3 linked regions of the Bosea vaviloviae genome follow. Each later gene encodes a partner of the first gene's protein in a complex. Links are inferred from orthologs where the notes say so. Each region holds a gene or a part of one and is shown in the gene's direction. Other genes may lie near its edges. The genes, in order: secY, secG and secA.

The links.
Region 2: secY (region 1) and secG share a complex: the UniProt entries of both Escherichia coli proteins name them as parts of the sec protein translocase complex. The link is inferred for Bosea vaviloviae from one-to-one orthologs.
Region 3: the proteins of secY (region 1) and secA are in contact, whole or in part, in a crystal structure (PDB 3DIN), measured with the Thermotoga maritima proteins. The link is inferred for Bosea vaviloviae from one-to-one orthologs. Residues at the interface, in WP_004081795.1 of Thermotoga maritima: Glu108, Gly109, Glu110, Glu111, Ala236, Glu237, Arg238, Arg239, Ile240, Thr241, Ile242, Gln243, Tyr244, Ala245, Arg246, Arg247, Val248, Thr249, Gly250, Arg251, Arg252, Val253, Tyr254, Gly256, Ala257, Ser258, Thr259, Tyr260, Leu261, Pro262; in WP_004082002.1 of Thermotoga maritima: Glu261, Ala262, Arg263, Lys300, Ala301, Arg302, Thr303, Ile304, Ile305, Leu323, Tyr324, Asp325, Pro326, Val329, Ser330, Tyr333, Ile336, Lys340, Phe345, Val349, Glu363, Phe364, Tyr374, Ser375, Gly376, Gly377, Glu393, Ile395, Thr482, Ser483.

The regions. Positions count from the first base shown.
Region 1 is NZ_CP017147.1:5,024,681-5,029,975, reverse strand. What follows is about bases 1,493-4,489. They hold secY (preprotein translocase subunit SecY), read left to right. Parts: upstream 1,493-2,320; coding sequence 2,321-3,658; downstream 3,659-4,489. Other genes in these bases: rpsM (30S ribosomal protein S13), read left to right, coding at 4,477-4,489; BHK69_RS23035 (adenylate kinase), read left to right, coding at 3,658-4,236; rplO (50S ribosomal protein L15), read left to right, coding at 1,729-2,226; rpmD (50S ribosomal protein L30), read left to right, coding at 1,521-1,715; rpsE (30S ribosomal protein S5), read left to right, coding at 1,493-1,510. In the rest of the region: rplF (50S ribosomal protein L6), read left to right, coding at 1-406; rplR (50S ribosomal protein L18), read left to right, coding at 412-777; more of rpsE, read left to right, coding at 950-1,492; more of rpsM, read left to right, coding at 4,490-4,845; rpsK (30S ribosomal protein S11), read left to right, coding at 4,972-5,295. UniProt on the Escherichia coli protein: The central subunit of the protein translocation channel SecYEG. Consists of two halves formed by TMs 1-5 and 6-10.
Region 2 is NZ_CP017147.1:4,399,392-4,409,384, reverse strand. Bases 3,333-6,030 are described here. They hold secG (preprotein translocase subunit SecG), read left to right. Parts: upstream 3,333-4,331; coding sequence 4,332-4,730; downstream 4,731-6,030. Other genes in these bases: pyrG (CTP synthase), read left to right, coding at 5,011-6,030; tpiA (triose-phosphate isomerase), read left to right, coding at 3,424-4,185. Outside these bases: trpE (anthranilate synthase component I), read right to left, coding at 1-1,318; BHK69_RS20125 (peptidylprolyl isomerase), read right to left, coding at 1,321-3,234; more of pyrG, read left to right, coding at 6,031-6,639; BHK69_RS31600 (GFA family protein), read right to left, coding at 6,863-7,240; BHK69_RS20105 (DUF350 domain-containing protein), read left to right, coding at 7,391-7,792; BHK69_RS20100 (DUF1190 domain-containing protein), read left to right, coding at 7,806-8,420; BHK69_RS20095 (glutathionylspermidine synthase family protein), read left to right, coding at 8,422-9,591; BHK69_RS20090 (VOC family protein), read left to right, coding at 9,688-9,993. UniProt on the Escherichia coli protein: Subunit of the protein translocation channel SecYEG. Overexpression of some hybrid proteins has been thought to jam the protein secretion apparatus resulting in cell death; while this may be true it also results in FtsH-mediated degradation of SecY.
Region 3 is NZ_CP017147.1:288,977-296,935, reverse strand. The notes cover bases 1,041-4,403. They hold secA (preprotein translocase subunit SecA), read left to right. Parts: upstream 1,041-1,425; coding sequence 1,426-4,203; downstream 4,204-4,403. Other genes in these bases: BHK69_RS01390 (peptidylprolyl isomerase), read right to left, coding at 1,041-1,049. Also shown: BHK69_RS01395 (BrnA antitoxin family protein), read left to right, coding at 1-108; more of BHK69_RS01390, read right to left, coding at 201-1,040; BHK69_RS01380 (hypothetical protein), read left to right, coding at 4,507-5,139; BHK69_RS01375 (hypothetical protein), read left to right, coding at 5,320-5,808; BHK69_RS01370 (SPFH domain-containing protein), read left to right, coding at 5,893-6,873; BHK69_RS01365 (NfeD family protein), read left to right, coding at 6,882-7,331; serA (phosphoglycerate dehydrogenase), read left to right, coding at 7,548-7,959. UniProt on the Escherichia coli protein: Required for protein export, interacts with the SecYEG preprotein conducting channel.

The DNA.
Region 1 (5,295 bases):
CGCCATGGACAATGGCGCCATCGCCGTCCAGCCGCGCTCGCAGACCAAGCGTGCTCGCTCGCTCTGGGGCACCTCGCGTGCTCGTGTCGCCAATCTGGTGCTGGGCGTCACCACGGGTTTCGAGAAGAAGCTCGAGATCAACGGCGTCGGCTACAAGGCCGCCGTCAATGGCAAGGTGCTCAAGCTGTCGCTCGGCTACAGCCACGACATCGACTATCCGATCCCGGAAGGTGTCGCGATCGTCACGCCGAAGCCGACCGAAATCGTGATCACCGGCATCGATAAGCAGGTGGTCGGCCAGACCGCCGCCGAGATCCGCGATTATCGCGGCCCCGAGCCCTATAAGGGCAAGGGCGTCAAGTACGCCGGCGAATTCATCTTCCGCAAGGAAGGGAAGAAGAAGTAAGCGCCATGAGCAGCAAGCAGACAGAAAACACTGCGCGCCGTCGGGCTCGCGTCCGCCGCGCCATCAAGGCGGTCGCCAATGGCCGCGCTCGCCTGTCGGTGCACCGCACCGGCAAGCAGATCTACGCCCAGGTCATCGACGACACGAAGGGGGTCACTCTCGCTTCGGCTTCGTCGCTGGACAAGGACATCCGCGCCGACATCAAGTCGGGTGCGAATGTCGAGGCCGCGACCGCGATCGGCAAGCTGATCGCCGAGCGCGCCGTCAAGGCGGGTGTGAAGGACGTGGTCTTCGATCGCGGTTCCTACATGTATCACGGCCGCGTCAAGGCGCTGGCCGAGGCGGCCCGCGAGGGCGGCCTGAACTTCTGACGCGCATTCCGTTCGGCCGGAAACGGCCGGACGAAAGCTGAAGAACTGAGCGTGTTCCTGTCGAGATGTGGAATCCACTCTCGCAGGGCACGCTTCAACGTCGTTCCATCCGGAACGCTCGAGCGAGCGGCGAACGCCTTGGAGCGTCGTCCGCGCAAGTAAGAGGACTAAAATGGCGAGAGAACCTCGTGACCGCGATCGCGAAGAGCGCGATTCGGAATTCGTGGACAAGCTGGTCCACATCAACCGCGTCGCCAAGGTGGTGAAGGGTGGGCGTCGCTTCGGCTTCGCCGCGCTCGTCGTCGTCGGCGATCAGAAGGGCCGCGTCGGCTTCGGCCACGGCAAGGCCCGCGAAGTGCCGGAAGCGATCCGTAAGGCGACTGAGGCCGCCAAGCGTGGTCTCGTCCGCATTCCGCTGCGCGAAGGCCGCACGCTCCATCACGATGTCCAGGGCCGTCACGGCGCTGGCAAGGTCGTGCTGCGCGCTGCCCCGGCCGGTACCGGCATCATCGCCGGCGGCCCGATGCGCGCCGTCTTCGAGGCGGTCGGCATGCAGGACGTGGTGTCGAAGTCGCTCGGCTCCTCGAACCCCTACAACCTCGTCCGCGCGACGTTCGACGCGCTGAAGAACGAGGACAGCCCGCGCGGCGTCGCCGCGCGTCGGTCCCTGAAGGTTTCGGCCCTGCAGACGCGTCGTCGCGATGCTGGCACCGATGCCGCGGCCGAAGTGTGAGGGTGGGATCATGGCAAAAGCTGAAACCACCGTCGTCGTCGAGCAGATCGGTAGCCCGATCCGCCGCGAGGCTTCGCAGCGCCAGACCCTGATCGGTCTTGGCCTGAACAAGATCCGCCGGCGCTCGACCCTGGTCGACACGCCCTCCGTGCGTGGCATGATCGACAAGGTCAGGCACCTCGTCCGCGTCATCGACGTGAAGTGAGGGGAATCGTCCGATGAAACTCACAGACATTCGTGACAACGAAGGCGCGCATAAGTCGCGCATCCGTGTCGGCCGCGGTATCGGCTCCGGCAAGGGCAAGACCGGCGGACGCGGCGTCAAGGGCCAGAAGGCTCGTGCCGGCGTGGCGGTCAAGGGCTTCGAAGGCGGCCAGATGCCGCTCTATCGCCGCCTGCCCAAGCGTGGCTTCCACAACCTGTTCTCCAAGGATCTGAACGAGGTCAATCTCGGCCGAATCCAGCAGGCAGTCGAAGCCGGCAAGCTCGACGCCAAGGGCGCGGTCACGATCGAGGCGCTTGTCGCCGCCGGCGTGATCACCCGTCAGGCGACCGACGGCGTCAAGATCCTGGGCGTCGGCGAACTCAAGGCGAAGCTCGCCTTCGAGGTGGCCGGTGCGTCGAAGTCGGCGGTTGCCGCCATCGAGAAGGCCGGCGGTTCGGTGAAGATCCTGGCGCCTGCGAAGATCCTGGCGCCTGCCGCTTCACAGGCGTGAGCCAAGCTCTTACATGAGCGTTTGCGAACGGCGGCCGGGCCAGAAGCCCAGGCCGCCGTTTGACTGTTTATGATACCATCCAAGGACCGGACGCATGGCATCGGCGGCTGAACAGCTTGCTTCAAACCTGAATTTCGGCGCGTTCGCCAAGGCGGATGAGCTGAAGAAACGCATCTGGTTCACGCTCGGCGCGCTGATCATCTACCGGCTCGGCACCTATGTCCCGCTGCCCGGGATGAATCCCGACGCCGTCTCGGATCTGTTCAAGCAGTCCCAGTCCGGCGTGCTTGGCCTGTTCAACATGTTTTCCGGCGGCGCGGTCGGCCGGCTCGCGATCTTCGCGCTTGCGATCATGCCGTACATCTCGGCCTCGATCATCGTGCAGCTGCTCTCCAGCGTGATCCCGACCTTCGAGGCGCTGAAGAAGGAAGGCGAGCAGGGCCGCAAGGTCCTGAACCAGTACACGCGCTACCTGACGCTGGTTCTCGCGGTCTTCCAGGCTTATGGCATCGGCGTCGGCCTGCAGGGCTCGGGCAATCTCGTGCTGGAGCCGGGTCCGTTCTTCCTGCTCTCGACCACGATCACGCTGGTCGGCGGCACGATGTTCCTGCTCTGGCTCGGCGAGCAGATCACCAGCCGTGGCATCGGCAACGGCACCTCGATGATCATCTTCTCGGGCATCATCGCCGAATTCCCGTCGCAGCTTGCCCAGACCCTCGAACTCGGCCGCCAGGGCGCGATCTCGACCGGCCTGCTGCTGCTGATCCTGGTGATGGCGATCTGTGTCATCGCCTTCTGCGTTTTCATGGAGCGCGCCCAGCGCCGGCTCCTGATCAACTATCCCAAGCGCCAGGTCGGCAACCGGATGTATGAGGGCCAGACCTCGTTCCTGCCGCTGAAGCTCAACACGGCCGGCGTGATTCCGCCGATCTTCGCGTCCTCGCTGCTGCTGCTGCCGACCACGATCGCGAGCTTCTCGCAGGCCTCGGGCGGCACGGGCCTCCTGTCGGTGATCGCGACCTATCTGGCCCATGGCCGGCCGCTGTTCATGTTCCTCTATGCGGCGCTGATCATCTTCTTCTGCTTCTTCTACACCGCGATCGTGTTCAATCCGGTGGAGACGGCCGACAATCTCAAGAAGCATGGCGGCTTCATGCCCGGCATCCGCCCGGGCGAGCGCACCGCCGAGCATATCGACCGGGTGCTGACGCGCATCACCGTGCTCGGAGCCGGCTATTTGACTATCGTCTGCCTTATCCCCGAGTTCATGATCACCTATGCCCAGATACCGATCATTCTCCTGGGCGGCACGTCGTTGCTGATCGTGGTGACGACGACGATGGATACCGTGGCGCAGGTTCACGGACATTTGCTGGCCCATCAGTATGAGGGGCTGGTCAAGAAGGCCAAGCTGCGAGGGGCGAAGCGCTGATGCGATTGATTTTCTTGGGGCCGCCGGGGGCGGGTAAGGGCACTCAAGCGGCGCGTATCGTCGAAGCGCACGGCATTCCTCAGCTTTCCACGGGCGACATGCTGCGCGCTGCCGTCGCCGCCGGTACGCCGATCGGCATCAAGGCGAAGTCGGTGATGGATTCCGGCGCGCTGGTTTCGGACGATATCGTCATCGGCATCGTCGCCGAGCGAATCGAGCATGCGGATGCCAAGAAGGGCTTCATCCTCGACGGCTTCCCGCGCACCTTGGCTCAGGCAGAGGCGCTCGACGCGATGCTGGCGTCCAAAGGGCTCAAGCTCGACAAGGTGCTGGAGCTCAAGGTCGACCAGACCAAGCTCGTCGACCGCATCGTCAAGCGCGCCGAAGAGGCGAGGGCGGCCGGGCAGCCGGTGCGCAAGGACGACGATCCTGAGGTCTTCAAGACCCGGCTCGAGGCCTATAATCGCGATACCGCGGTCGTCGCGCCCTATTACGCCAAGCGTGGGCAACTGACCGATATCGACGGCATGCAGCCGATCGACGCCGTGACTGCGGCGATCGAGAAGGCCTTGGCCTGATACTGATTTTTGCTTTGGCACGATTCTTGGTCGCGGCGGGTTGACTCGTTGCGCTCAAGCGACTAACGACCCGACTTCCGGTTTCATGCAGCGATGCCGACACCTTCGCAAGAGGGGACGGCGTCGCGTTTACGCATGTGACCGTTTCAACGCCTCGCAGAGGCCGGCCTCCACCGGCGCGAGGTTATTTTTCACCGCCGTCGCGCCATCGGGCGTCTCGGCCGACATGGAGAAGAGACCATGGCTCGTATCGCGGGCGTCAACATTCCCACCGGCAAGCGCGTCGTCATTGGCTTGCAGTACATCCACGGCATCGGCGCCCAGAAGGCCAAGGAGATCTGCTCCAAGGTCGGCATCGCTGATGAGCGCCGGGTCAACCAGCTGACCGACGCCGAAGTCCTGCAGATCCGCGAGACGATCGACCGCGACTACCTCGTCGAGGGCGATCTGCGCCGTGAAGTCTCGATGAACATCAAGCGTCTGATGGATCTCGGCTGCTATCGCGGCCTGCGCCATCGCCGCTCGCTGCCGGTTCGCGGCCAGCGCACGCACACCAACGCCCGTACCCGCAAGGGCAAGGCGAAGCCGATCGCCGGCAAGAAGAAGTAATTTCGGGCGAATAGCGAAATGGCGAGTGGCGAGTGGATTTGATCCGTTCGCTATTCGCCACTCGCCATTCGCTTTTCTACTCCCCAGCGCCTGGCATGACGGGCGCGCTCGAAGGATGAAAGACCTATGGCCAAGGAAGCCCAACGCGTTCGTCGCCGCGAACGTAAGAACATCGTCTCCGGCGTTGCCCATGTGAACGCCTCGTTCAACAACACCATGATCACCATCACCGACGCGCAGGGCAACACGATCTCGTGGTCGTCCGCCGGCACGATGGGCTTCAAGGGCTCGCGTAAGTCGACCCCCTATGCCGCCCAGGTTGCCGCTGAAGACGCCGCCCGCAAGGCTGCCGAGCACGGCATGCGCACGCTGGAAGTCGAAGTCACCGGCCCGGGTTCGGGTCGTGAGTCGGCGCTGCGCGCCCTGCAGGCTGCCGGCTTCACCGTGACC
Region 2 (9,993 bases), 620 kb from region 1 along the record:
CGAAATAGCCGATGCAGCCGCCATAGGCGCCGCGCGCATCGTGCTCCAATTCGTCGATGATCTCCATCGCCCGGACCTTCGGCGCGCCCGAGACCGTGCCGGCGGGAAAGCCGGCGGACAAGGCGGCCAGCGCGTCATGCTGCGGGTCGATCGTACCCTCGACATTCGAGACGATGTGCATGACCTGGCTGTAGCGCTCGATGAAGAAGGAATCGGTCACCCTCACCGAGCCGATCTGCGCGACCCGGCCGACATCGTTGCGGCCGAGATCGAGCAGCATCAGATGCTCGGCACGTTCCTTCGGGTCGGCCAGCAATTCCTCGGCGAGCGCGTCATCCTCAGCCACCGTCGCGCCGCGACGCCGCGTCCCGGCGATCGGCCGGATGGTGACGGTATCGTCGCGCAGGCGGACCAGGATTTCGGGGCTGGAGCAGACGATCTGGAAGTCGGCAAAGTCGAGATAGCACAGGAACGGCGCCGGATTGACCCGCCGCAGCGCCCGGTAGAGCGCGAAGGGCGGCAGCTGGAAGGGCGCCTCGAAGCGCTGCGACAGCACGACCTGGAAGATGTCGCCGGCGCGGATATAGTTCTGCGCGGTGGCGACCATGGCGTGGAAATCCGCCTCGCTGGTGTTCGAGACGATCGCCGGCTCCGGCAAATTGGCGATGTCGATGGCGGCATCGGCCGGCAACGAACCTTCGAGCGCCATCACCACGGCCTCCAGCCGCTCCTGCGCCTGCTCATAGGCCGCGCGGGCCGCGACGCCGGGCTGGGTCCGCACCGGGGTCACGACATGGATCTCGTCGCGCACCGAATCGAACACGACCATCAGCGTCGGGCGCATCAGGATCGCGTCGGGAACGCCGGTGCCGGTCTCCTTCGGCTCGGCCAGGCGCTCCATCAGGCGCACCATGTCGTAGCCGAGATAGCCGAACACGCCGGCGGCCATGGGCGGCAGCTTCTCGCCTTCCGCCCCTTCGCTGTCGGGGATCGCGCTCTCGTCCAGCAATGCGCGCAGGCTTTCGAAGGCCGGGCGCGGATCGGTGAGGAAGCTGTCGCCGAGCGCTGGTCGGCACAAGGCGGCCTCGCCGTGATGGCAGCGCCAGATCAGGTCCGGCTCGAGCCCAATCATCGAGTAGCGCCCGCGCACGGCTCCGCCTTCGACCGATTCGAGCAGGAAGGCCGGGCCCGTCGTCGCGTGCCGCAGCTTCAGGAAGGCGGCGACCGGCGTCTCGCAATCGCCGACCAGCACCTGTCTCAGCAATTGCGCCGTGCCGGCCTCATAGCTTTGCGCGAAGCGTTCGAGAGCGGCTTGCATGGTCAATTCTGCGCGCCGCCGGTAGCGTTACGGAATGCGGCCTCGTTGACGCTGACGCCGAGCTCCGACTGCCGCTTGCCGACATATTGCGACAGGACGTCTTCGCTGATGCTCGAAGCGAGCAGGCGGGCGAAATTCTCCGCTTCCTGCGTCGTGCGGGCATAGGGCGGCACAGTCGCGCTATCGACCTTGAACAGCACGCGCCCGCCATCGGCGAGGGACGCCGCGCCGCTTTTGCCGACAGCGGTGCCGAAGATCAGGCTGACCACATTGGCCGGCAATTCGGGGCGTTGCTCCTGCCGGCCGAGATCGGCGGCCTTTTCGATCGTGAGCCCGGCGACCGAAGCGGCTGCGTCAAAGGCCTCGCCCTTGTCGAGCTGCGCGACGAGTTCGCGCGTCTTGGTCGAGAGCTTGCTCGCGACGTCGTCGGCGCGCCATTGCGCCTCGACCTGCGCCTTGACCTCGTCGAAGCCCTGCGCGCGGCCGGGATCGATCTTGGTCAGGTCGAACCAGACATAGCCTGTGTCGCGCGGCAGTCGGATCGCCTCGTTGTCGACGCCGATATCCGAGCGGAAAATCGCCTGCACGGTCGCGTCACCTCCCGGCACGGCCGTCTCGGTCGAGCCGTCGGACTTGCGCAGGCCTGCATCGACGGGGCCGAGCGTGCGCAGGGGCAGTTTCAATTCGCTCGCGATCTCGGCCAGCGGCTTGGCGGCAGCGCGCTGATCCTCGATCTTGTCGTGCAGGTCGGTAATCAGGCTCGTGGCGCGGCTGGTCGCGATCTCGCTGCGCAGCTCGGCCGCGACCTCCTCATAGGGGCGTACGCGCTCGGGCGTGATCGCGGTCACGCGCAGCAGGACAGGGCCGAAGGCGCTCGTCACCGGAGCGCTGACCGCGCCTTGCGCCAGGGCGAAGGCGGCATCGCGTACGGCCGGATCGAAGACCTGGCTCTTGGCGAAGGTGCCGAGCGAGAGATCCTTCTCGGCGACGTTGCGCTGGGTCGCCACTGCCTCGTAGGTCTCGCCACCGTCGATGCGGGCCTTGGCGGCCTGCGCCTCTTCCGGCGTCGGGAAGGCAATCTGCTGGATCGCGCGCGTCTCGGGCGAGCTGAAGCGCTGGCCCTTGATCTGCTCGTAGCGCGCCTTAGCGTCGTCCTCGCTGACCGAGGCCGGATCGGCGACCGTCTCGGCCGAGATCGAGAGCATGTTGGCGGTGCGGTATTCGGGCGCGCGGAAAGCGGCCTTGCGCTCGTCGAAGAAAGTCTTGAGCTGCGCCTCGGTCGGCGCGGCGATCTCACCGGCAGCGCTCACCGGAACGCGGGCGAAGGTGACGCTGCGCTTCTCGTTGCGCAGGCGGTGGCCGATCTCCTGCAGGGCCACGGGCGCGGCGACTGCGCCCACGACCATCTCGGCGAGCTGCTGGCGCAGGATCGTGGCGCGCTGCTCGCGGACATAGACCTGCTCGGTATAGCCGTTGTTGCGCAGCAATTCGTTGAAACGGGCCGGCGAGAAAGCGCCTGACGCGTCACGGAAGGTCGGATCGTCAAAGATCAGGTTGCGAATCGTCTCGTCGGATACGGCGAGCCGCATGCCCTGCGCCGTCTGGTCGAGCACCGCTTCCGTCACCAGCCGCGACAGCACCTGCCGGTCGAGGCCGATCGCGCGCGCCATATCAGGCGTGATCTGGCGGCGCTGCTGGCGGGTCAGCGTCTGGATCTCGTTCTGATAGGTCGTGCGCATCTGTTCGAGGCCGATCTCGACCTTGCCGACGCGAGCGACTTCATTGCGGCCATAGCCGCGGAAGATGTCGCCGATGCCCCAGATCGCAAAGGACAGGATCAGGAAGCCGAATGTTATGCTGATGATGAGCTTCCCGAGGAAACTCTGACCCGCCTTGCGGATGCCCTGCATCATCATTGAATTTAAGTCTTTCCTGTCCGGATGCGGCGCAAGTGGGCGCGCCGCCGGTTTTTGTCGGTGCCGCTTATAGGAACCGCTTGCGCAACTCGCAATCATTCCTGCGTCGATCGGTGCTGCGATGTGCCGGGCGATTGCGGCAGGGGCCGGGCGTTGCTAGAGCCGGCGCAGCATATTGGGAGGCGAGACGTGACGCGCAACATCAGGCCGCTGGTGGCCGGCAACTGGAAGATGAACGGGCTGAAGGCCGATCTCGCCATCGCGGTCGAGGTCGCCAAGGGCTATGACACCGCGCTGAAGGCGGTTGTCGATCTCGCGGTCTGCCCACCCGCGACCCTGCTCTATACCACGACGGCCGCATTGATCGGATCGCGCATCGCAACCGGCGGGCAGGATTGCAGCTCCAATGCCGGCGGCGCCTTCACCGGCGAGGTCTCGGCCGCGATGCTCGCCGATTCCGGTGCGAGCTTCGCCATCGTCGGCCATTCCGAGCGGCGCACGCTCCATGGCGAGACCAACGCCATCGTCAAGGCGAAGGCGCAAGCCGCGCGGGACGCCCTGCTGGTGCCGATCATCTGCGTCGGAGAGACCAAGGATGAGCGCGAGGCCGGCAAGGCGCTGGCGATCGTCAAGAAGCAGCTGCGCGGCTCGGTCCCGGAGGATTCGACGGCGGCTGGTCTCGTCATCGCCTATGAGCCGGTCTGGGCGATCGGCACCGGCCTGACCCCGACGGCTGCCGATGTCGCTGAAATGCATGAGGCGATCCGCACAGAGCTCGGCCGGCTTCTCGGCAAAGGGGTGGCTGCCAGCGTTCGCCTGCTTTACGGCGGTTCGGTCAAGCCCTCTAACGCCGCGGAATTGATGAATGTCGCCCATGTCGATGGCGCGCTCGTCGGCGGCGCGAGCCTCAAGGCCGAGGACTTCCTGGCGATCGCGCGGGCCTGCGCCTGAGTCCGGCGCGTCGCCAAGCGTGATTTGCCGGGTGGTGCGCTTCGTAGACGCGTGCTATGTGCGCCGCGACCTCTACAAGCCCGATACGGGCAGACGGGGCGGGGCGCTCTTGCGGCGGCCCGCTCCATACCCATTTTCGTGAGACCATGCAGAACGTTCTCATCGTCATCCATTTGATCATCGTGGTCGCACTCGTCGGCGTCGTCCTCCTGCAGCGCTCCGAAGGCGGCGGGCTCGGCATGGGCTCCGGCGGCGGCGGCGCGGGCGGCTTCATGACCGGCCGCGGCCAGGCCAACGCGCTGACCCGCGCCACGGCGATTCTGGCCGGAGCCTTCTTCCTGACCTCGATCGTGCTCGCGGTGATGGCGAATCGCGGCCGCGTGCAGCGTTCGATCATCGACGGCGCGCCCACGACGAGCGCGCCCGTCAACCCGACTGGTCCGAGCGCCCCCAATGCCGGCGGCGTGCTCGACCAATTGCGGCAACTGCAAGGGCCGAGCGGCGGCTCGCAGCCGCCGACGCCTCCCGCGGCGCCGCAGCAATGACGACAGGGCAGGGGCCGGGAAACCGGCCCTTCTCTTTTGATGGGAAATCGCCGGGAAACCGGCCCTTCTCTTTTGACGGGAAGTCGCCGGGAAACCGGCCGCTCCCACCGAGCCTGATCCGGGTGCGCTGCTATAGTGGCCCTGATGGATCAGGCCCGACGGACAAATACAGCCTGGAGGGTCGCTGGACTCGTCAGGCTGTGGACAAGCGTGTGAAGCACACCGGCCCTGCGCGGCCCCGCTTCGCGAATCGAAACCTTGGCGTTAAAGGTGACCTCCCATGACGCGGTATGTTTTCATCACCGGCGGCGTGGTGTCCTCGCTTGGCAAAGGCCTGGCGTCGGCGGCTCTCGCAGCTCTTCTTCAAGCGCGCGGCCACACGGTCCGCCTGCGCAAGCTCGATCCCTACCTCAATGTCGATCCGGGCACGATGAGCCCGTATCAACATGGCGAGGTCTTCGTCACCGATGACGGGGCCGAGACGGATCTCGATCTCGGCCATTACGAGCGCTTCACCGGCCGGCCCTGCAACCGGGGTGACAACATCACCACCGGTCGCATCTACATGGACATCCTGACCAAGGAGCGCCGTGGCGACTATCTCGGCGCGACGATCCAGGTCGTTCCGCACGTCACCAATGCGATCAAGGAATTCATCCTCACCGGCAATGAGGGCTATGATTTCGTCCTGATGGAAGTCGGCGGCACGGTCGGCGACATCGAGAGCCTGCCCTTCCTGGAAGCGATCCGCCAGACCAGCCAGCAATTGCCGCGCGGCCAGTGCATCTTCATCCACCTGACGCTGCTGCCCTATATCCCGACCGCAGGCGAGCTGAAGACCAAGCCGACCCAGCATTCGGTCGCCGAATTGCGCTCGATCGGCATCCAGCCCGACATCCTGCTCTGCCGCACCGATCGCGAGATCCCGCGCGAGGAGCGTCGCAAGCTCGCCTTGTTCTGCAATGTCCGCGAGACCGCCGTGATCGAGGCGAGGGACGTCGCTTCGATCTATGACGTGCCGCTTTCCTACCATGCGGAGGGGCTCGACAACGAAGTGCTGGCCGCCTTCGGCATGGATGCCAGCGCTGAACCCGACATCTCGAACTGGCGGCGCATCTCCGAGCGGGTGAAGAACCCCGAGGGCGAGGTCACCATCGCCATCGTCGGCAAATATACCGGCATGAAGGACGCCTATAAGTCGCTCATCGAGGCGCTGACGCATGGCGGCATCGCCAACCGGGTGAAGGTGAATCTCGACTGGATCGAATCGGAGGTCTTCGAGAAGGAAGACCCGACGCCCTTCCTCGAGCATGTCCACGGTATCCTCGTGCCCGGCGGCTTCGGTCACCGCGGCGCGGAGGGCAAGATCAAGGCTGCGACGTTCGCCAGGCAGCACAAGGTGCCGTATTTCGGCATCTGCTTCGGCATGCAGATGGCCGTGATCGAAGCGGCCCGCTCGCTCGCCCATATCGAAAAGGCGAATTCCAGCGAGTTCGGACCGACGGAGGAGCCCGTCGTTGGCCTGATGACGGAATGGATGCGCGGCAATGAACTCGAGCAGCGCGCGGCCGACGGAAATCTCGGTGGCACCATGCGGCTTGGCGCCTATGCCTCGATCCTCGATCCCGACACCAAGATCGCCAAGATCTATGGCGGGACCGAGATTTCCGAGCGTCATCGCCATCGCTACGAGGTCAATATGAGCTATCGCGAGCGGCTCGAGGCGCAAGGGCTGAAGTTCAGCGGCGTCTCACCCGATGGGCTGCTGCCGGAAACAGTCGAATATCCCGACCATCCCTGGTTCATCGGCGTGCAGTATCACCCGGAGCTGAAGTCGCGTCCCTTCGAGCCGCACCCGCTCTTCGCAAGCTTCGTCGAGGCAGCTGTCGTGCAAAGCCGCCTGGTCTGAACCGGGCAGGAGCAATTTCCGATCCAATTGGATCGTTCAATTGCTCCTGCGCTTTGTTTCAACGCGTTGTCTTCACGCGAACCGGTATCCACTTCACTCGAAAACGTTCTACAGCATCAGACCGAAAATCGTATTCGGTCTGATGCTGTAGTGTTTTGATCTTGCATCGGCTTGTTCCGAAAACCGGTTCCCACTTTTCGGGCCGATGCATCTCGCCGCCGCCTCACTCAGGCGCGGCGACCCAGGGATGCCGGTGTTCCCGATAAACGCTCTTCGTGGGGGCGGGGAACGCCGGATCCGCGAAGGCTCCGACGGCGACGGCGACTACATCCGGCTTTCGCGTTGGTTCCCAGAAGACCGTGCTGCCGCAGCCGGGGCAAAAATGATGCATCACCGCATAGCCGCTGTCGGATGGTCGTGAGTAATCCGAGAAAACGCCCGAGATGCTGATCTTGGAGCGTGGGAAGAAGGCGGCGATCCCATAAGTACTGCCAGTCCGTCTCTGGCATTCGAGACAATGACACAGGGAAACGCTGACGGGCTCGCCCTCGCAACTGAGGCGAAGCTGGCCACAAGCACAACTGGCTGCGCGTATCTTCATGAAGGCAAGCTACCGCAATCCTGACCGGGCTTGGAAGGTGTCTATACGACCCGCCGAACTTCGAGATCGTCCGAGCTTCGGTGCACTGGCGTTGCGGCACAACTCACGTATAGTCACCGGACTGAATCTTGCGGCCCGGGGGCGAGCGGCATGGCGATCTCGATGGCGGGGCTTCCCGCGTTTCTGCTCTATTTCGCACTTGGCGTGGCGCTGATCGCCTGTTTCGCTGCGGTCTATCTGCGCTTGACCGCCCATGACGAGATTGCCCTGATCCGCGGTGGCAACCTCTCGGCGGCCGTGGCGCTCGGCGGCAATGTCACCGGCTTCTCGATCCCGCTTGAAAAGGCAATCGCACAGGCCAGCAGCATCCCCGACCTCGTGCTCTGGGGCCTCGCCGCGATGATCATCCAGTTCGGCGCCTATGGGCTGGCGCGCATTCTGATCCCCGAGCTTTCGCGCAAGATCGAGGAAGATCGCCTGCCTTCGGCGGCGATGCTGGCCGTCATTGCCGTGATCTCCGGCACGCTGGCTGCGGCCAGCATGACGGCCTGAGGGGGAGGCGGGCATGAAGCGCTCGACCCAGATTGGCCTGGCGGCGGCGGGCGTCGTCCTGGTCGCGACGATATGGGCCAATTCCGGCGACGACACGCAGGAGGATAGTTTCGTCTATAACAGCCTCGCCGAATGCCGCGCCGCAGGGCAGCTCTCGTCGAGCCAATGCGAGGCGCGCTTCAACGAGGCCACGGCCAATCATTTGCGTGACGCGAAGAAATTCACCAGCACCAGCGCCTGCGAGACCGAATATGGCTCAGGCTCGTGCCGAAGCGCGGTCTGGAACGGAGCGCAGGTCATTGTCCCCGCACTCGCAGGCATCATGCTCGCCCGCAGCCTCAGCCAGGGCGGCGGAGCGGCACAGCCCCTGTTGCCGCCGACACAACAGGCCTGCCCGCCCGGCAGCCCGGCGCAGGAATGCCAGCAGGCCCGCTCCTCATCGAGCAGCAGCGGCGGAGGCAGCTATGGCGGCCGCAGCGGCTCCTCGTCGCGCGCCTATTCGACGACCTCCGGCGCGGCTGTGGTGGCGCGTAGCGGCACCGTCAGTGGGGTCGCGAGCACGAGCACGACATCGCGCGGCGGCTTTGGCTCGACCTCGCATTCCTTCAGTTCCTCATCCTCGTCCTGAGATGCGCCGCGTCGTCTTCGAAGCACGCGCCGATTGGCAGGCCCAGGTCGAGCGCCTCGGCTTTGCCTTCCACACCATTGACGGCGCGACCTATTGGGACGAGCGCACGGCCTATGCCTTCACGCTGGAAGAGATCGAGCGCGATATCGAGGCGCCGACCGAGGCGATCGAGCAGCTCTGCTTCGCCTTCATCGAGAAGGCGATCGACGATGACGCGGTCCTGACCCGGCTCGCCATTCCCGACGCGCAATGGGCCTTCATCCGTGAGAGCTGGCAGCGCGGCGAGCGCAATCTCTATGGCCGGCTCGACCTGGCCTATGACGGACGGGGGCCGGCCAAGCTGCTCGAATATAATGCCGACACGCCGACAGCCCTGTTCGAATCGAGTGTCGTGCAATGGGACTGGCTTGAGCGCGCCATGGCGAACGGCAGCTTGCCCGCCGGTTGCGACCAGTTCAATTCATTGCATGAGCGCTTGATTGCAGCCCTTGCCGGGCTGCGCGCGCCGTCGCCCTATCGCTTGCATCTCGCTTGCGTGCAGGAGAGCGCCGAGGACAAGGGCACGGTCGATTATCTGCTCGATTGCGCCAAGCAGGCCGGGCTCGACGCCCGCTTCACCTTCATCGAAGAAATCGGCCTGCTCAGCGATGGCCGCTTCTGCGACGGCTCCAATGTGCCGATCGAGACCTTGTTCAAGCTCTACCCCTGGGAATGGCTCTTCCGCGAACGCTATGCCAGCGCGCTCGCGGGCTCGCGCTGCCAGTTCATCGAACCGCCGTGGAAGTCACTGCTCTCGAACAAGGGTTTGCTTGCTTGCCTCTGGGAGATGGAACCCGGCCATCCCAACCTGCTGCCGGCCTTCTTCGAGGGCGATCCTCGCTGCGAAAGCCTGTCGCCGCGCCGGGTTCGCAAGCCGCTCTATTCGCGCGAGGGTGCCAACATCACCTTGCTGGAGCGCGGCAAGGTGCTGGACAGCGATGACGGTCCCTATGGCGCCGAGGGCTTCATCCTGCAGGACGCCGCGACCAATTTATTCCAGTCCGATGGAAACTACGCGGTGATCGGCTCCTGGCTCGTCGCCTCGCAGGCCTGCGGTCTCTGCATCCGCGAGGATACGACGCCGATCACCAAGAATACCTCGCGCTTCCTGCCGCACTATATCGAGCCATGAGCTGATCGAACCATGACTTGCATCACGCCATGACCTGCGCCCGATGACCTGCTAGACAAGGAGCTGTCCGAGCCTCCTGCCTTGCGAGTCATCGCCATGCCTGCTCCCATCTCCGCCCCGGCCCCTCGCGGCCTCGACCATCTCGTCATCGGCGTGCGCGATCTCGACGCCGCCGGCGCGTTCTATGAGAAGCTCGGCTTCCGGGTTGGAGCACGCAACAGCCATCCCTGGGGCACACAGAATCGGATCGTCCAGTTTCCAGGCTCCTTCCTGGAGCTGATCACCATCGGCGATGCCGAATCGATTCCGGAGCCTGCGCCGGGTCGCTTCTCCTTCGGGGCTTTCGTGCGCGATGCCCTGGAGCGCGGCGAGGGCATGTCGATGCTGGTTCTGGAAAGCCAG
Region 3 (7,959 bases), 4.7 Mb from region 1 along the record:
AAGGTTCAGGTGACGCTGCGGCTCGACCGCGATGTGATCGAGCGGTTCCGGAAGACCGGCAAGGGCTGGCAGACCCGGATCAACGAAGCGCTCAAGAAAGCCGTCTGATCGAGGCGGGGCGCCTGTCGCGGGCTGCGCAAAAAGAAAGGGCGGAGCTGCTCGCTCCGCCCTTGGGCAATCTGATCAGGGCTTCCTGCTCGTCAGCGCTTCTTCGGCTCAGCCGCAGGAGCAGGCGTGGCTGCGGCGGGCTGGTCCAGCCGCTCGACCTTGGCCTTCTCGCGCAGCGCCAGCACGATGTCCTGCTGGGCCTTGCGCTCGAGATACTGGTCGATCTGCGGCTTGACGGCGGCAAAATCCGGCGCCGGCTTGGTGCGGCGGTCTTCGAGCTTGATGACATGCCAGCCGAACTGGCTCTTCACCGGATCGGAGATCTGACCCTTCTGCAGCTTGAAGGCGGCTTCGGCGAATTCCGGCACCATGCGGTCCTTGCTGAACCAGCCGAGATCGCCGCCTTCCTTGCCGGAGCCGGGATCCTTGGAGAGTTCGGCTGCGACCTTGGCGAAATCCTCGCCCTTCTTGACGCGCTCGGTGGCCGTCTTGGCCTGGGCCTCGTCCTCGACCAGGATATGGCGCGCGTGGATCTCCTCCTCGGGCGGCAGCGCCTTGACGGTGTCGTCGAACAGCTTCTTGGCGGCTTCCGGGGTCGCGGCCTTCTTGGCCTCGCGCTGGAGATATTCGTCGAGCAGGACCTTGTCGCGGTTATAGGCGAGGCGGGCGGCGAAATCGGGGCCGTCGGCGACCTTGGCGTCGGTGGCGGCCTTGGCGCCGAGCTTGAGGTCGACGAGATAATTCACCACCTCGTCGCGCTTGCGCTCCTCGGGAACCTGCGCCAGTCGCTCGCCGAGATCCTCCGTCGCCAGCGCGACGTCGCGCTCGGTAATGGCGATGCCGTTGACCTTGGCCACGATCTTGTCGGCCTGGGCCAGCGCGGCGGGTGTCGCGGCGAGCACGAAACCGAGAGACATCATGGCGAGACGTGACAGCGTCATCGGGTCAAACCTTCCGCAAGCAGCAAAAACCGGTCATTTGCGCTGCACTGCCAGTTGAACGCGGCAAAGGCAAGGCAGCTGCGCGGTTTAAGGCTTTCGCGGCGCGATGCTGTGCCGGCCTTTGCGCGGCTTACGCAGTTCGATGGCGCCGCTCCCTTGGAACCGCGCGACGAAAACCCCACATCGGTTGCGAATTCCGCCGCCGGCCAAGGCTCGTGCTTGGCGCAAACAAGGCTCGCACTTGGTGCAAAGCGGTGCTGGACCCCGCCCCCGCACGCGTCTAAACACGCGGTCGAATTGAGAATTATCGGGCTTTCGCCCGCGCGCGGGTCACCGCGGACGCAAGGCGAAAGCTGCACTATCGAAAGGCCCAACAATGCTTGGCGCGCTCGCAAAGAAACTCTTCGGCTCGTCGAATGATCGGCGGGTCAAGGGCTATGGCCCTCGTGTCGCGGCGATCAACGCGCTCGAAAACGAGATTGCCGCACTCAGCGACGAGGCCTTGCAGGCGCGCACCGCCGAGTTCCGCCAGCAGCTCGCCAATGGCGCCAAGCTCGACGATCTCTTGGTGCCGGCCTTCGCCACGGTGCGCGAAGCGGCCAAGCGCGTGCTCGGCCAGCGGCCCTATGACGTGCAGCTTGTCGGCGGCATGGTGCTGCATGAGGGCGCCATCGCCGAGATGAAGACGGGCGAGGGCAAGACGCTGGTCGCGACCCTGCCGACCTATCTCAATGCGCTCGAAGGCAAGGGCGTGCATGTCGTCACGGTCAACGATTACCTAGCCCGCCGCGACGCGGAATGGATGGCCAAACTCTACAACTTCCTCGGCCTTTCCGTCGGCATCATCGTCCATGGCATCGACGATGAGGAGCGCCAGCGCGCCTATGCCAGCGACATCACCTACGGCACCAACAACGAATTCGGCTTCGACTATCTGCGCGACAACATGAAATACGAGGTCGCGCAGATGTCCCAGCGCGGCCACCATTTCGCGATCGTCGACGAGGTCGACTCGATCCTGGTCGACGAGGCGCGCACGCCGCTGATCATCTCCGGCCCGCTCGACGACAAGTCCGATCTCTATGTCGCCATCGACAAGATCCTGCCGGGGCTGGTGGCCGGGGATTTCGAGGTCGACGAGAAGCAGCGTGCCGTCTCGCTGACGGAGGCCGGCAACGAGCATATCGAGGAGCTGCTGCGCGAGGCCGACCTGCTGAAGGAGGGCGATCTCTACGACGCCCAGAACGTCACGCTGGTCCACCACGTCAACCAGGGCCTGCGGGCGCATTCGCTGTTCCAGCGCGACAAGGACTACATCGTCCGCAATGACGAGGTCGTCATCATCGACGAGTTCACCGGCCGCATGATGCCGGGCCGGCGCTATTCGGAAGGCTTGCACCAGGCGCTCGAAGCCAAGGAGCACGTCACCGTCCAGCCCGAGAACGCGACGCTGGCCTCGATCACCTTCCAGAACTATTTCCGGCTCTATTCCAAGCTCGCCGGCATGACCGGCACGGCTTCGACCGAGGCCGACGAGTTCTTCGAGATCTACAAGCTCGAAGTGGTCGAGATTCCGACCAATGTCCCGGTCGCCCGCAAGGACGAGGATGACGAGGTCTACCGCACCTTCGAGGAGAAGGTCCGCGGCGTCATCCGCGAGATCAAGGCGGCACAGGAGAGCGGCCAGCCCATGCTGGTCGGCACGACCTCGATCGAGCGCTCGGAGCTCGTCGCCGAGATGCTGGCGAAGGAAGGCTTCAAGCAGATCGATTTCAGCGACCCCAGCGGGCTGGAGCCGATCTACGCCGCCGCCCGCGCCGGCAAGCCCTCGAACGCCTTCGCCGTGCTGAACGCCCGCTTCCACGAGCTGGAGGCCTATATCGTGGCGCAGGCCGGCGTGCCCGGCGCCATCACCATCGCCACCAACATGGCCGGCCGCGGCACCGATATCCAGCTCGGCGGCAATGCCGAGATGCGCATCAATCACGATCTCGCCGGCATGGCGGAAGGGCCGGAGCGGGAAGCCGAGGCGAACCGCATCCGCGCCGAGGTGATCGACTTCAAGCAGCGCGTGATCAAGGCCGGCGGGCTCTACATCGTCGGCACCGAGCGCCATGAGAGCCGCCGCATCGACAACCAGCTGCGTGGCCGCGCCGGCCGCCAGGGCGATCCGGGTCGGTCCAAGTTCTTCCTGTCGCTGCAGGACGACCTGATGCGCATCTTCGGCTCCGACCGGATGGACGGCATGCTGCAGAAGCTCGGCCTCAAGGAGGACGAGGCGATCGTCCATCCCTGGATCAACAAGGCGGTCGAGAAGGCGCAGGGCAAGGTCGAGGCGCGCAACTTCGACGTCCGCAAGAACATCCTGAAATACGACGACGTCATGAACTCCCAGCGCAAGGTCGTGTTCGAGCAGCGCCGCGACTTCATGCGCCAGCCGACCGTGCGCGAGACCATCGACGACATGCGCCAGGGCGTCGCCGAGGATCTCGTCGGTCGTCATATCCCCGAGGAGGCCTATCCGGAGCAGTGGGACACCGCCGCGCTCAAGGAAGGCGTGATGCAGTTCCTCAATCTCGATCTGCCGATCGAGGATTGGGCGAAGGAAGAGGGCATCGCCGATACCGAATTGCGCGAGCGCATCCGCAAGATCGCCGACGAGGATTACGCGGCTCGCATCGAGCGCAACACCGAAGAGGTGATGACCTATGTTGAGAAGCAGGTGCTGCTGCAGACGCTCGACCATCTCTGGCGCGAGCATCTCGTCACGCTCGATCATCTCCGCCAGGTCATCGGCTGGCGCGGCTATGCTCAGCGCGATCCGCTGAACGAGTACAAGCAGGAGGCCTTCGAGCTGTACGACTCGCTGACCGACCGCCTGCGCGAACAGGTCACCGGCAATCTGATGCGCATCGAGGTGCGTTTCGACGCGCCGGAGGAACCGGGCAGCCTGCCACCGCAGGATGAAGCCGGTTCCGGCTTCGGCGGCGATTACGGCGCGGCCGGCCTGCAATATGCCGCGATCGAGGGCGACACGGCCGTGCTCGACCGCAACCCGACCGACCCGGCGAGCTGGGGCAAGGTCGGCCGCAACGAGGCCTGCCCCTGCGGCTCCGGCAAGAAATACAAGCACTGCCACGGCCAGTTCGTCTGAGGCGTGGTCGCTTCTCTTGCACGCGACGATACCCGGCTTCGTGCCGGGTATTTTCGTTGAATGGAGGGGTGGAGCAGAGCGCTGCGAAGCGTGAGTGCTAGGTCTGGCCGAAATATTCTATCGTGCTTCCTTTCTCATTGGAGCTCGCACCTCTTGATGCAGGTCGGCGGAGGCAGATCAACGGCAGCGGGGTCAGGGCAGCGCCTGCGGCTTTTGGCCTTGCCGACCGAGCGTGGATCGTCGAAGCGCAGCCGGAACAGCCTCGTCCGGCAGATCTTCCGCCTCCCTCAGCGAGAGAGCCATATGTCCTTTCCCGCCAGCGCTGGCGTCTTTGCCGGCCTTTCGGTTCTTGTTCTGGGCTCGGCTCATGCACAGCCATTGGACGACGTGCTGGAATGCTCCGGGCCGTTCGCGAAAGACATGGACGAGGCGGCGCTCGTCAAAGCATTCGGGGCCCAAAATTTCGTGCGTGCGGACATCGATATCGGCGAACTGACCACGGAACCCGGAACAGTCATCTTCCCAACGCACGCGAAGCGACGCATCGAAGTGTTGTGGCATGACATGAGCGAGAGGCGACGACCCCGTTCGATCACCGTAAGGCATGCATCCACCTGGACGATCGCGGCGCGGTTTCCCGATCAGCGACGGCTCACAGTCGGCACGCCTCTCGCTCAGGTGGAGGCGATCAACGGGAAGCCGTTTCTGCTTTTCGGGTTCGGGTGGGACAACGGCGGATATGCGGTTGGCTGGGAAGGTGGGGCGTTGAAGAATGCCGTCGCTTGCAACCTCTTCCTGCGCTTCGAGCCTGATCCCAAGGCAAAGGATAGCGCCCTGAGCAAAGCGTCAGGGGGCAAGCAGTTCAAGTCTTCAAGCCCTGCGATGCGCGCGGTCAGGCCCACGGTGTCGTCGATCTCGCTGGGCTGGCCCGAGTAGCGCAATTCGATGCCCGCTCTCCAGGCGCTCGCCAACCGCAGCGGAAACGCCGGCGGGTTTTGGCGTGTCGACCAGGATCAAGCGGGGCCTCTCTTGCAAGTATAGCGGTCCTTCCAGCATGTTCTTTTTTATGACAATGGAAAGATAATCAACCACGCTCTCTGGCGAGGGGCAAATTGTATGATCAAATTGTTATTTATCGGATTTTCAATTTCGGTTTTGAATACATCGGTTTTTATGTCTCGAGCCAGCGCTGAAGATGCGCCTCCAGATAAATGGGGATGGGAGTTGATGAATGATGGGCGCCTTGTTTATGGCGTTGAAAACAGTGACATTACGAAGTTTGTAGTGATCTTCTCAAAGAAGCGCAGTCGAGTAGAAATTCTGATCGATATCAGGCCGAAGGCCGGAAAATTCGGAGACAAAACTCCGATCAGTTTTCAGACTGGAATTGAGAAGCGGCATTATACCGCCGTGTTAACGGAACTCGATGGGATTAGCGGTACTGATGTCGAACTCAGTATCCCGCTTTCGGCAAAGCTTTTCGACCTGCTTGAAGGCGGTGAAACGATCCTCGCCCAGGTCGAGGGCGCGCAGGTGCGGTTGCCGCCCTTCGGCACCCAGCGTGCAGAGGCTTCACGCGCTTTCAGGAAGAACTGCGCAGGCTGAACCCTCGCCCTTGCATCAGCCCGTCGCAATCGTCAGGTTGCATTCGCACCGCAGTTGCAACGACTCGATTGGGAGACGGCTCGGATGGTTGTAATGACGGGCGCGAATATAGCCATCCTTCTCCTTGTCGGTATCGTCATCCTCGGGCTTGCGCTTGGCGTGCGCACCGTGCCGCAGGGCTACAACTATACCGTCGAGCGCTTCGGCCGCTATTCGCGCACGCTCAGCGCGGGGCTCGGCCTGATCTGGCCGTTTTTCGACCGCATCGGCCACAAGGTGAATGTCATGGAGCAGGTGCTCGACATTCCTTCGCAGGAGGCGATCACCAAGGACAATGCCGGCGTGCGCATCGACGCCGCTGCCTTCTACCAGGTGCTCGACGCTGCCAAGGCCAGCTACGAGGTCTCCTCGCTCGGCCAGGCCCTGATGATCCTGACGATGACCAATATCCGCACCGTGGTCGGCTCGATGGACCTCGACCAATTGCTCTCCCATCGTGATGAGATCAATGAGCGGCTGCTCAGGGTGATGGACGCCGCCGCCTCGCCCTGGGGCGTCAAGGTCACGCGCATCGAGATCCGCGACATCCTGCCGCCGGCCGATATCGCCGGCGCGATGAACCGGCAGATGAAGGCCGAGCGCGAGAAGCGCGCCGCGGTGCTGGAGGCGGAAGGCCTGAGGCAGGCCGAGATCCTCAAGGCCGAGGGCCAGAAGCAGTCGCAGATCCTCGCCGCCGAGGGCCGCAAGGAAGCCGCTTTCCGCGACGCCGAGGCGCGCGAGCGCTCGGCCCAGGCCGAGGCGTCCGCGACCGCCATGGTCTCGGAAGCGATCAGCAAGGGCGATATCCAGGCGGCGAACTTCCTCATCGCCGAGCGCTATACCGACGCGCTGAAGGCGATCGCCTCCGCCCATAACAGCAAGGTGGTGATCGTGCCGATCGAGGCGGCCGCGCTTGCAGGGACTGTCGGCGGCATCGCGCAACTGACCCGCGCGGTCTTCGGCGAGGAGGCGGTCGCGACGCGCCGCGCCGCTTCGGTTCCGCCGTCCGGCCGCACGAACGGGTGAGGCCGGTCATGCTGCTGGACTGGTTTTCCTCGCTTGGCGGCTGGAGTTGGGTCGTGCTCGGCCTCGTGCTGATCGGCGGCGAATTGCTGGCGCCGGGCGTGTTCCTGATCTGGCTCGGCCTCGCCGCGCTGCTGACGGGCGTCGTCGCCGGGCTTTTGGGCATCGGCTGGCAGAGCGCGGCGCTGGTGTTCGCGGCGCTTTGCGTCGTCAGCGTGCTCGCCGGGCGACGCCTGACGCTGCGCAAGGACGAGGAGCCCGATGCCGCGACGGGCCTCAACGATCGCGGCCGCCAGCTCATCGGCAAGGTTTTCCGATTGGAGGCGACGATGACCGGCGGCGAGGGCCGCATCCGCGTCGGCGATTCCTCCTGGCGCGTCACCGGCCCGGAATTGCTGGCGGGCAGCGACATCAAGGTGGTGCGGGTCGAGGGCGCGACGCTTGTGGTCGAGAAGGCCTGAGCGTCATTGCGAGCACCCGGGTTTTGCCTTGCAAGCCCGAGTACAGGCTCCGCGAAGCAATCCAGGAGGGCTCGCTCGACGGCTCCTAGATTGCTTCGCTTCGCTCGCAATGACGCTGAGGGTGCGACAGTGTGTAGGACAGGGAGCGCAGGAATCCGGTTGTGTCATGCGGCAGCGGGTCTATAGCGAACGCTCCGTCGCCAGCCCGATCGTTCCATGACACTCCGCACGCAACGCCTGTCCCTCTCCAAGGACCGCATCAAGGTCCTGCTTCTGGAGGGCATCAATGATTCCGCCGCCGATCTGATGGTCCAGGCCGGCTATACCAATATGGTCCGCCTGCCCAAGGCGCTCGACTATGATGCGCTGCTCAAGGCCGTCGAGGGCGTGCATGTGCTCGGCATCCGCTCGCGCACGCAGCTCACGGAGCCGGTCTTCGCCCAGGCGAGCCGGCTCTTCGCGGTCGGCTGCTTTTCCGTCGGCACCAATCAGGTCGATCTGCAGGCGGCGCGCGGGCGCGGCGTGCCGGTCTTCAACGCGCCCTTCTCGAACACCCGCAGCGTCGCCGAATTGACGATCGGCGAGATCGTCATGCTGTTGCGCAAGATCACCGACCGTTCGGTCTCGG